2 regions of the Micromonospora jinlongensis genome follow, and region 1 is predicted to be linked to the other one. Evidence: riboswitches for the same ligand, from Rfam matches in the RefSeq annotation. Region 1 holds a riboswitch; the other holds the start of a gene.
The links. A riboswitch is a leader RNA that binds a small molecule or an ion and turns the genes downstream of it on or off. The one in region 1 is predicted to bind S-adenosylmethionine.
Positions count from the first base shown of each region.

Region 2: it holds a riboswitch for S-adenosylmethionine, as region 1 does, so the genes downstream of both, HNR22_RS28865 (transporter substrate-binding domain-containing protein) here and thrC (threonine synthase) in region 1, are expected to answer to the same signal.

Region 1 is NZ_JACCHK010000001.1:3,856,895-3,860,297, forward strand. Features, by position in the region: gene thrC (threonine synthase) at 187-1,473, opposite strand; SAM riboswitch class I at 1,484-1,619, opposite strand; gene HNR22_RS17065 (DMT family transporter) at 1,687-2,655, opposite strand; gene HNR22_RS17070 (ArsR/SmtB family transcription factor) at 2,747-3,052, shown strand; gene HNR22_RS17075 (DoxX family protein) at 3,124-3,403, opposite strand, start outside.
Region 2 is NZ_JACCHK010000001.1:6,404,801-6,408,203, reverse strand. Features, by position in the region: gene HNR22_RS28870 (APC family permease) at 1-1,270, shown strand, start outside; SAM riboswitch class IV at 1,359-1,470, shown strand; gene HNR22_RS28865 (transporter substrate-binding domain-containing protein) at 1,746-2,645, shown strand; gene HNR22_RS28860 (amino acid ABC transporter permease) at 2,685-3,403, shown strand, end outside.

The DNA.
Region 1 (3,403 bases):
GGGCCCACTCCCCCGTCAAACCAGCCCGCACGACGCGGCCCTGCACATGATCCACCCGGTTTCACTGAAGTCGGGGTGTCCAAGCGGCCCGGACACCCCGACTTCCGCAAACCCGAGTGGATCAAGCCCGGCCGAGGCCGGCGTCGACCGGCGAAGACCGACCGAGCGACGCGCCCGGGCGGCGGGTCAGCCCAGGAGGCCGGCGTCGCGGGCGGCGCGCAGCGAGGGCTTGATGTGGTGGGTCGGCCCGACCTGACCGGCCACCGCGTCGATTGTCTTCAGACCCTCGCCGGTGTTGAACACCACGGTCTCCGCCGTCGGGTCGAGTCGGCCGGACTCGACCAGCTTGCGCAGCACCGCCACTGTCACCCCACCGGCGGTCTCCGCGAAGACGCCGGTGGTGCGGGCCAGATCGCGGATGCCAGCGCGGATCTCGTCGTCGTCGGCGTACTCCATCCAGCCGCCGGTGCGGCGGACCGCCTCCAGCGCGTAGAGGCCGGCGGCGGGGTCGCCGATGTTGAGCGACTTGGCGATGCCGGTGGGCTTGACCGGGGTGATCGTGTCGGTGTCGGCGTGCAGGGCGGTGGCGATCGGGTTGCAACCGGCGGACTGCGCGCCGAAGACCTTCCAGCCGCCGGCCGGCGCCTCGACCAGACCGATCTCCACCAGCTCGGAGAACGCCTTGTCAATCTTGGTGAGCAGCTCACCGCTGGCCATCGGGATCACCACCTGCGCCGGGATCCGCCAACCGAGCTGCTCGGCCACCTCGTAGCCGAGCGTCTTGGAGCCCTCCGCGTAGTACGGGCGGACGTTCACGTTGACGAACGCGGTGTCCTCGAACTCGTCGGTCTCCACCAGCTCGCCACAGAGCCGGTTGACGTCGTCGTACGAGCCGTCGATGGCGACCAGCTCGCCCCCGTAGACGGCAGTGGTGATGACCTTGCCCTGCTCCAGGTCACTGGGGATGAAGACCACCGAGGGCACCCCGGCGCGGGCGGCGTGCGCGGCCACCGAGTTGGCCAGGTTGCCGGTCGACGCGCAGGCGAACCGGGTGAAGCCGAGCGCCTTCGCGGCGGTGAGCGCCACCGAGACGACCCGGTCCTTGAACGAGTGGGTGGGGTTGGCGCTGTCGTCCTTGACCCAGAGCTGCGCGGTGATGCCCAGCTCGGCGGCGAGGTGCGGGGCCGCCACCAGCGGGGTCAGTCCTGGGTCGAGGGTGACCCGGCTGGCTGGGTCCTGACCGGCGGGGAGCAGTGCGGCGTACCGCCAGATGTTCTTCGGCCCGGCCTCGATCTGCTCCCGGGTGACCGTCGCCAGGGAGGCGGTGTCGTAGTCGACCTCGAGCGGGCCGAAACACTCGTAGCAGGCGTGCTGGGCGGCGAGCGGGTAGCGCGCCGAACAGGCGCGACAGACCAGGGCGCGGGCGGGGCTGGCGGAGGTGTCGATGCCGGAGGCGGCGAGCGTCGACGTCATGTCGAGAGTCCTCTCATCTTTCCCCGCATCGCACGGTGCGGCGGGGACGGAATTGGCACCTGCCCCGCGGGTCGCTCAGCGGTGAGCGCGCGGGGTGGTTGCCGGGGCGTCGTCGGGCCGTATCCCTCAGCCCCTCTGGATGAGGTATGCAGTTGTGCCGTCGAGTCTAGGCAAACCCGGGCGCGGCCTCCAGGGCGGATCCCAGGTAGTGGGTCAGCGGACGCTCACCGCCGCGGGGTCGATCACCGCGACCGGGTCCGTGACCGCTGTGGTCCGGGGCAGCGCCGCGGAGCGGGTCCGGGGCCGGGTGGCCAGGTTCGCGGCGACCAGGGCGGCGATCGTGATGGCGGCCCCGACCAGTTCGACGGGCTCCGGGCGGTAGCCGCGGGCGATCTGCACCGCGAACGTGGTCACCGGGACCAGGTTCATGAACAACGCGGCGTTGGCGGCACCGAGTCGCTGCACGCCGGTGTTCCAGGCCAGGACCGCGATCACGGCGCCCAGGACCACCGCGTACGCCAGTTGCGGGGTGACCGCCACGAGGTCGGCGGCGGCCGGCGCGTGCTGCCAGCCGACGGCGTCGGCGCCGATGCTCGCGGCCAGCATGGCGGCCGTGCCGGCGAGTGCGGTCAGCGTGGTGAAGCGCAGTGGCGACCACTCGCCGAAGCGGCTGGCACCGTGGGTGTAGATGCCCCAGCCGAGCACCGCGCCGATCATCATCAGCCCACCGAGACCGAACTGGCCGAGCCCGGTCAGGCTCCCGCGGGTGATCACCAGGCCGACACCGAGGAGCGCCACCAGGGAGAGACCCAGCAGGAGCGGCTTCGGGCGTACGCCGTCACGGGCCCAACGGACCAGTTGGGTGATCACCGGGGTGGTGGCCACGAAGAGCGCGACCTGCTGCGGGGCGGCGTGTTCGAGGGCCAGGCTGGTGAGCAGGTTGAAGCCGGCGAAGCCGACCACTCCGAGCACCACCACCTCGGCCGCCCGACCACCCAACCGCAGTGCGCCGGCACCCTCACGCAGCAGGAGGACGGCGACCAGGATGACGGCGGCGAGAAGGTAGCGGGCGGTGGTCAGGTTGAGCGGGTCGACCCGGGTCAGCGCGGTGGCCAGGACCGGGAACATCACTCCCCAGGCGAGGACGGCGAGCAGCGGGTATGCGGCGGCGCGGGATCGCATCGTCAGCTCCAATGTTCGAGTATCGTCGAACCAACGGAACTGACAGTAGGAGCTTGTTCGACAATTGTCGAACAAGGGTTACACTGCTCACATGGAGCCGCACGAACCCGAACTGACCGCCGTACCGGTCACCGCCGTGCTGGCCGCACTCGCCGACGACGTGCGGTTGCAGATCGTCCGGGCGCTCGCCGAGGGTGGCGAGGCGGCCTGCGGCAGCTTCGACTTCGGCGTCTCCAAGGCGACCCGCAGCCACCACCTCAGGGTGCTGCGCGAGGCCGGCCTCACCCGCACCCGCGCCGCCGGCACCAGCCGCCTGGTCCGACTCCGGCGTGACGAGCTGAACGAGCTCTACCCCGGCCTCCTGGACGCGGTCCTCAGCCCTCGCCCGCCGGCCTGACCCCCGCCGTCGCCGAGCGCGCCGCCGGAGCCGCCTCGTCGAGGCCCCGGCGACGCGCGGTACGAGTGCGGTCAGACGGCCACCGAGCTGGGTTCGGCCACCGAGCCGGGCGCTGGTGCCGACGGGGAGTCGGCGCGACGCCGGGCGAGCAGCGTGTCGAGCGCCCAGGCACCCGGGCCGAGGGCCGCTATCAGCAGGAACGACCAGCAGAAGAGAGCGGACAGCTCGCCCCCGTTCTGCATGGGCAGCAGGTGATCCGGCTGGTGCACCACGAAGTAGGCGTACGCCATCGAGCCGGATGCCAGAAGAGCGGCGGGTCGGGTGAAGAGCCCGGCCAGCACCAGCGCGCCG
Region 2 (3,403 bases), 2.5 Mb from region 1:
GCACGGCGATCCCTGGATGGTGGTCGGGCTGTCGTTGCTGGTCTTCCCGAAACTGGCGTTGGGGCTGTCCGGTTTCGAGACCGGGGTGGCAGTCATGCCGAGCGTACGAGGCGACCCGCAGGACTCCGAGGCGCGCCCGCTGGGCCGGATCCGCGGCGCGCGCCGGCTGCTCACCACCGCCGCGGTGATCATGAGCGTCTTTTTGATCACCAGCAGCGTGACGACCACCGTCCTGATCCCGCCGGAGGCCTTCCAGCCGGGCGGCCCGGCGAACGGCCGGGCGCTGGCCTACCTGGCGCACGAGCAGCTCGGGGAGGTGTTCGGCACCGTCTACGACCTGTCCACCATCGGGATCCTCTGGTTCGCGGGGGCCTCGGCGATGGCCGGTCTGCTCAACCTCGTACCCCGGTATCTGCCGCGCTACGGCATGGCACCGACCTGGGCGCGGGCGGTCCGGCCGCTGGTGCTGGTCTTCACCGCGGTGGCGTTCCTGATCACGGTCCTCTTCGAGGCCAGCGTGGACGCGCAGGGCGGCGCGTACGCCACCGGGGTCCTGGTGTTGATCACGTCGGCGGCGACGGCGGTGACCCTCGCGGCGCGACGGCGACGGCAGCGCGGCCGCACCATCGCGTTCGGAACCATCGCGGTGATCTTCATCTACACCACAGCGGCGAACGTGGTGGAACGCCCCGACGGCGTCAAGATCGCGGTCTGCTTCATCAGCGCGATCATCGTGGTCTCGGTGCTCTCCCGGTTGTCCCGGGCCTACGAGCTACGGGTCAACCAGGTCGAGCTGGACCCGGTCGCGACCAGGATGATCGACGAGCGCGCCGGGCGGCGGATCCGCCTCATCGCGCACGAACCCGACCACGGGGACGTGGCGGAGTACCGCGCCAAGCTGGCACAGACCATGGCGGACAACGACTTCCCCGACGACAGCGACGTCATCTTCGTCGAAGTGCACGTCACCGACCCCTCGGACTTCGAAACCGAGTTGCTGGTCCGCGGCAGCATGGCGGACCACCGCTTCCCGGTGCTCAGACTGGCCAGCTCCTCGGTGCCCACCGCGCTCGCCGCCCTGCTGCTGGAGATCCGCGACCGGAGCCGGCGACGCCCACACATCTACTTCGAGTGGAGCGAGGGCAGCCCGGGCCGCAACATCCTGCGCTACCTGGCGTTCGGGCAGGGTGCGATCGCCTCGGTCACCCGGGAGATCCTGCGCCGCCAGGAGCCCGACCCGCGCCGCCGGCCGCACGTACACGCCGGCTGACCTGCGGGGCGGGGCACCTCGTCGCGCACGGTGAGCGTGGTCATAACGACTGGACGACCCACCGGTGCCTGCTGCTAGCCTCGGCCCAGGTCATGAGCGCCAGCGCGAAGCCCCGGCTCGCTGGCCGGCAACCCTCCTCCGCGGTGGGGTGCCCCGGGTGAAGACCAGGCACCGGCACGACGTCGGTGCAAGCGTGGCCTGGCACCCAGGTCAGCACAGACCCGGGAGAACCATGCGCATCCTCAGCACCGCCCCACCGACCGACGTCGCGGAACTCCGCGCCGGTTGGCCCTCGCCGGCACTGACCCGGCGACGGCACGTGGACATGATGCGAATGTGCAGCGCCGCCTGTCGCGGCACCACGCACTAGCGCAGCACTTCTCCCGAACCCTCTCCCTCACCGGTACGCCCATCGGGCGCACCGTCGGCGACGCACACCCGTGCGTGCCGAGACACGACCCTCTCGGAGACACCCGTGCGACTTCTTCCTGCCCTGACCCGTGCCGCCGCCCTCGGCGCGGCCACCATCCTGGCCGCCACCGCCCTCACCGCCTGCGGCGGCGACAGCTCGTCCGACGCCACCGCCAACCCGTACGGCCTGGCCCAGCCGGGCGTGCTGCGGGCCGGCACCCTGACCGACGCCCCGCCGAACGTCTTCCTCAAGGACGGAAAGTTCACCGGCTTCGACAACGACCTGTTGACCGCGGTGGCCGGCAAGCTCGGCCTCACTGTGGAGTTCGTCGGCACCGACTTCTCCGCGTTGCTCTCCCAGGTCAACAACCGCAAGTTCGACGTCGGCAGCTCCTCGATCACCATCACCGAGGCGCGGAAGAAGACCGTCGACTTCGGCAACGGCTACGACTTCGGTTACTTCGGCCTGGACGTCCCGGCCGGCTCCCCGATCACCGGCTTCGACCAGCTCGCCGGCAAGCGGGTCGTGGTGGTGCAGGGCACCGTCCAGGACGACTACGCCACCGGCAAGCAGCTCGACCCGGTGCGGGTGCCGGACTACAACGGCGCGATCAACCAGCTCAAGGCCGGCACCGCCGACGCGTGGATCGCCCCCGCCGAGATCGGCGAGAAGTCGGCCGCCGACAGCAACGGCAAGATCACCGTGGCGGCCAAGCAGCTCAGCCCGGCACCGACCGCGTACGCCGTCGCCAAGGGCAGCGACAAGCTGCGCGAGGCGCTGAACAAGGGCCTCGACGAGGTCATCGCGGACGGCACCTGGAGCCGGTTGCAGGCGCAGTACTACCCGGGCCGGCCGATCCCGGCGGACTTCACGCCGGGCAGCGGCACGGTGACGGCACCGTCCGCGTCCGTCGCGCCGTCCGCGTCCGTCGCGCCGTCGGCGTCCGCGTCGGCCGCGTCCTGAACCGGTGACGAGCGAGCAGGGCGGTAGGAGAGGCGACCGATGGATCCGTTGAGCACCCTGTGGGAAACCTTCTTCGACTGGGACGCGATGGGCGAGGCGCTGCCCGAGATGCTGACCGTCGGGCTGCCCAACACGCTGATCCTGGCGGTCTCCGCCGCCCTGCTCGGCTCGGTGCTGGGCCTGCTGCTGGCCGTCGCCGGGATCTCCCGCAGCCGGTGGCTGCGCTGGCCGGCGCGGGTCTACACCGACGTGTTTCGTGGGCTGCCGGCCGCGGCGACGATCCTGCTGATCGGCGTCGGGCTGGCCCCGCTGGGCATGCAGGTCTGGGGACCGGACCCCTACCCGCTGGGGATCCTGGCGCTGTCACTCATCGCCGCCGCGTACATCGGGGAGATCTTCCGCTCCGGCATCCAGTCGGTGGAGGCCGCCCAGCTGGAGGGTGCCCGCGCCCTCGGCTTCTCCTGGTCCGACTCGATGCGGCTGGTGATCATCCCGCAGGGCATCCGGCGGGTGCTGCCGGCCTGGGTCAACCAGCTCATCGCGCTGATCAAGGACTCCAGCCTGGTCTACTTCCTCGGCCTGGTGGCCAGCCAGCGGGAGCTGTTCCGGATCGGGCAGGACTACGCGGCCACCACCGGCAACGAGTCCGCGCTGCTGCTGGCAGGGCTCTTCTACCTGGCGCTGACCGTTCCGCTGACGCACGTCGTCAACTGGATCGACCGACGGCTGCGCAACGGTCGGCCGGCCGCCGCGCCGAC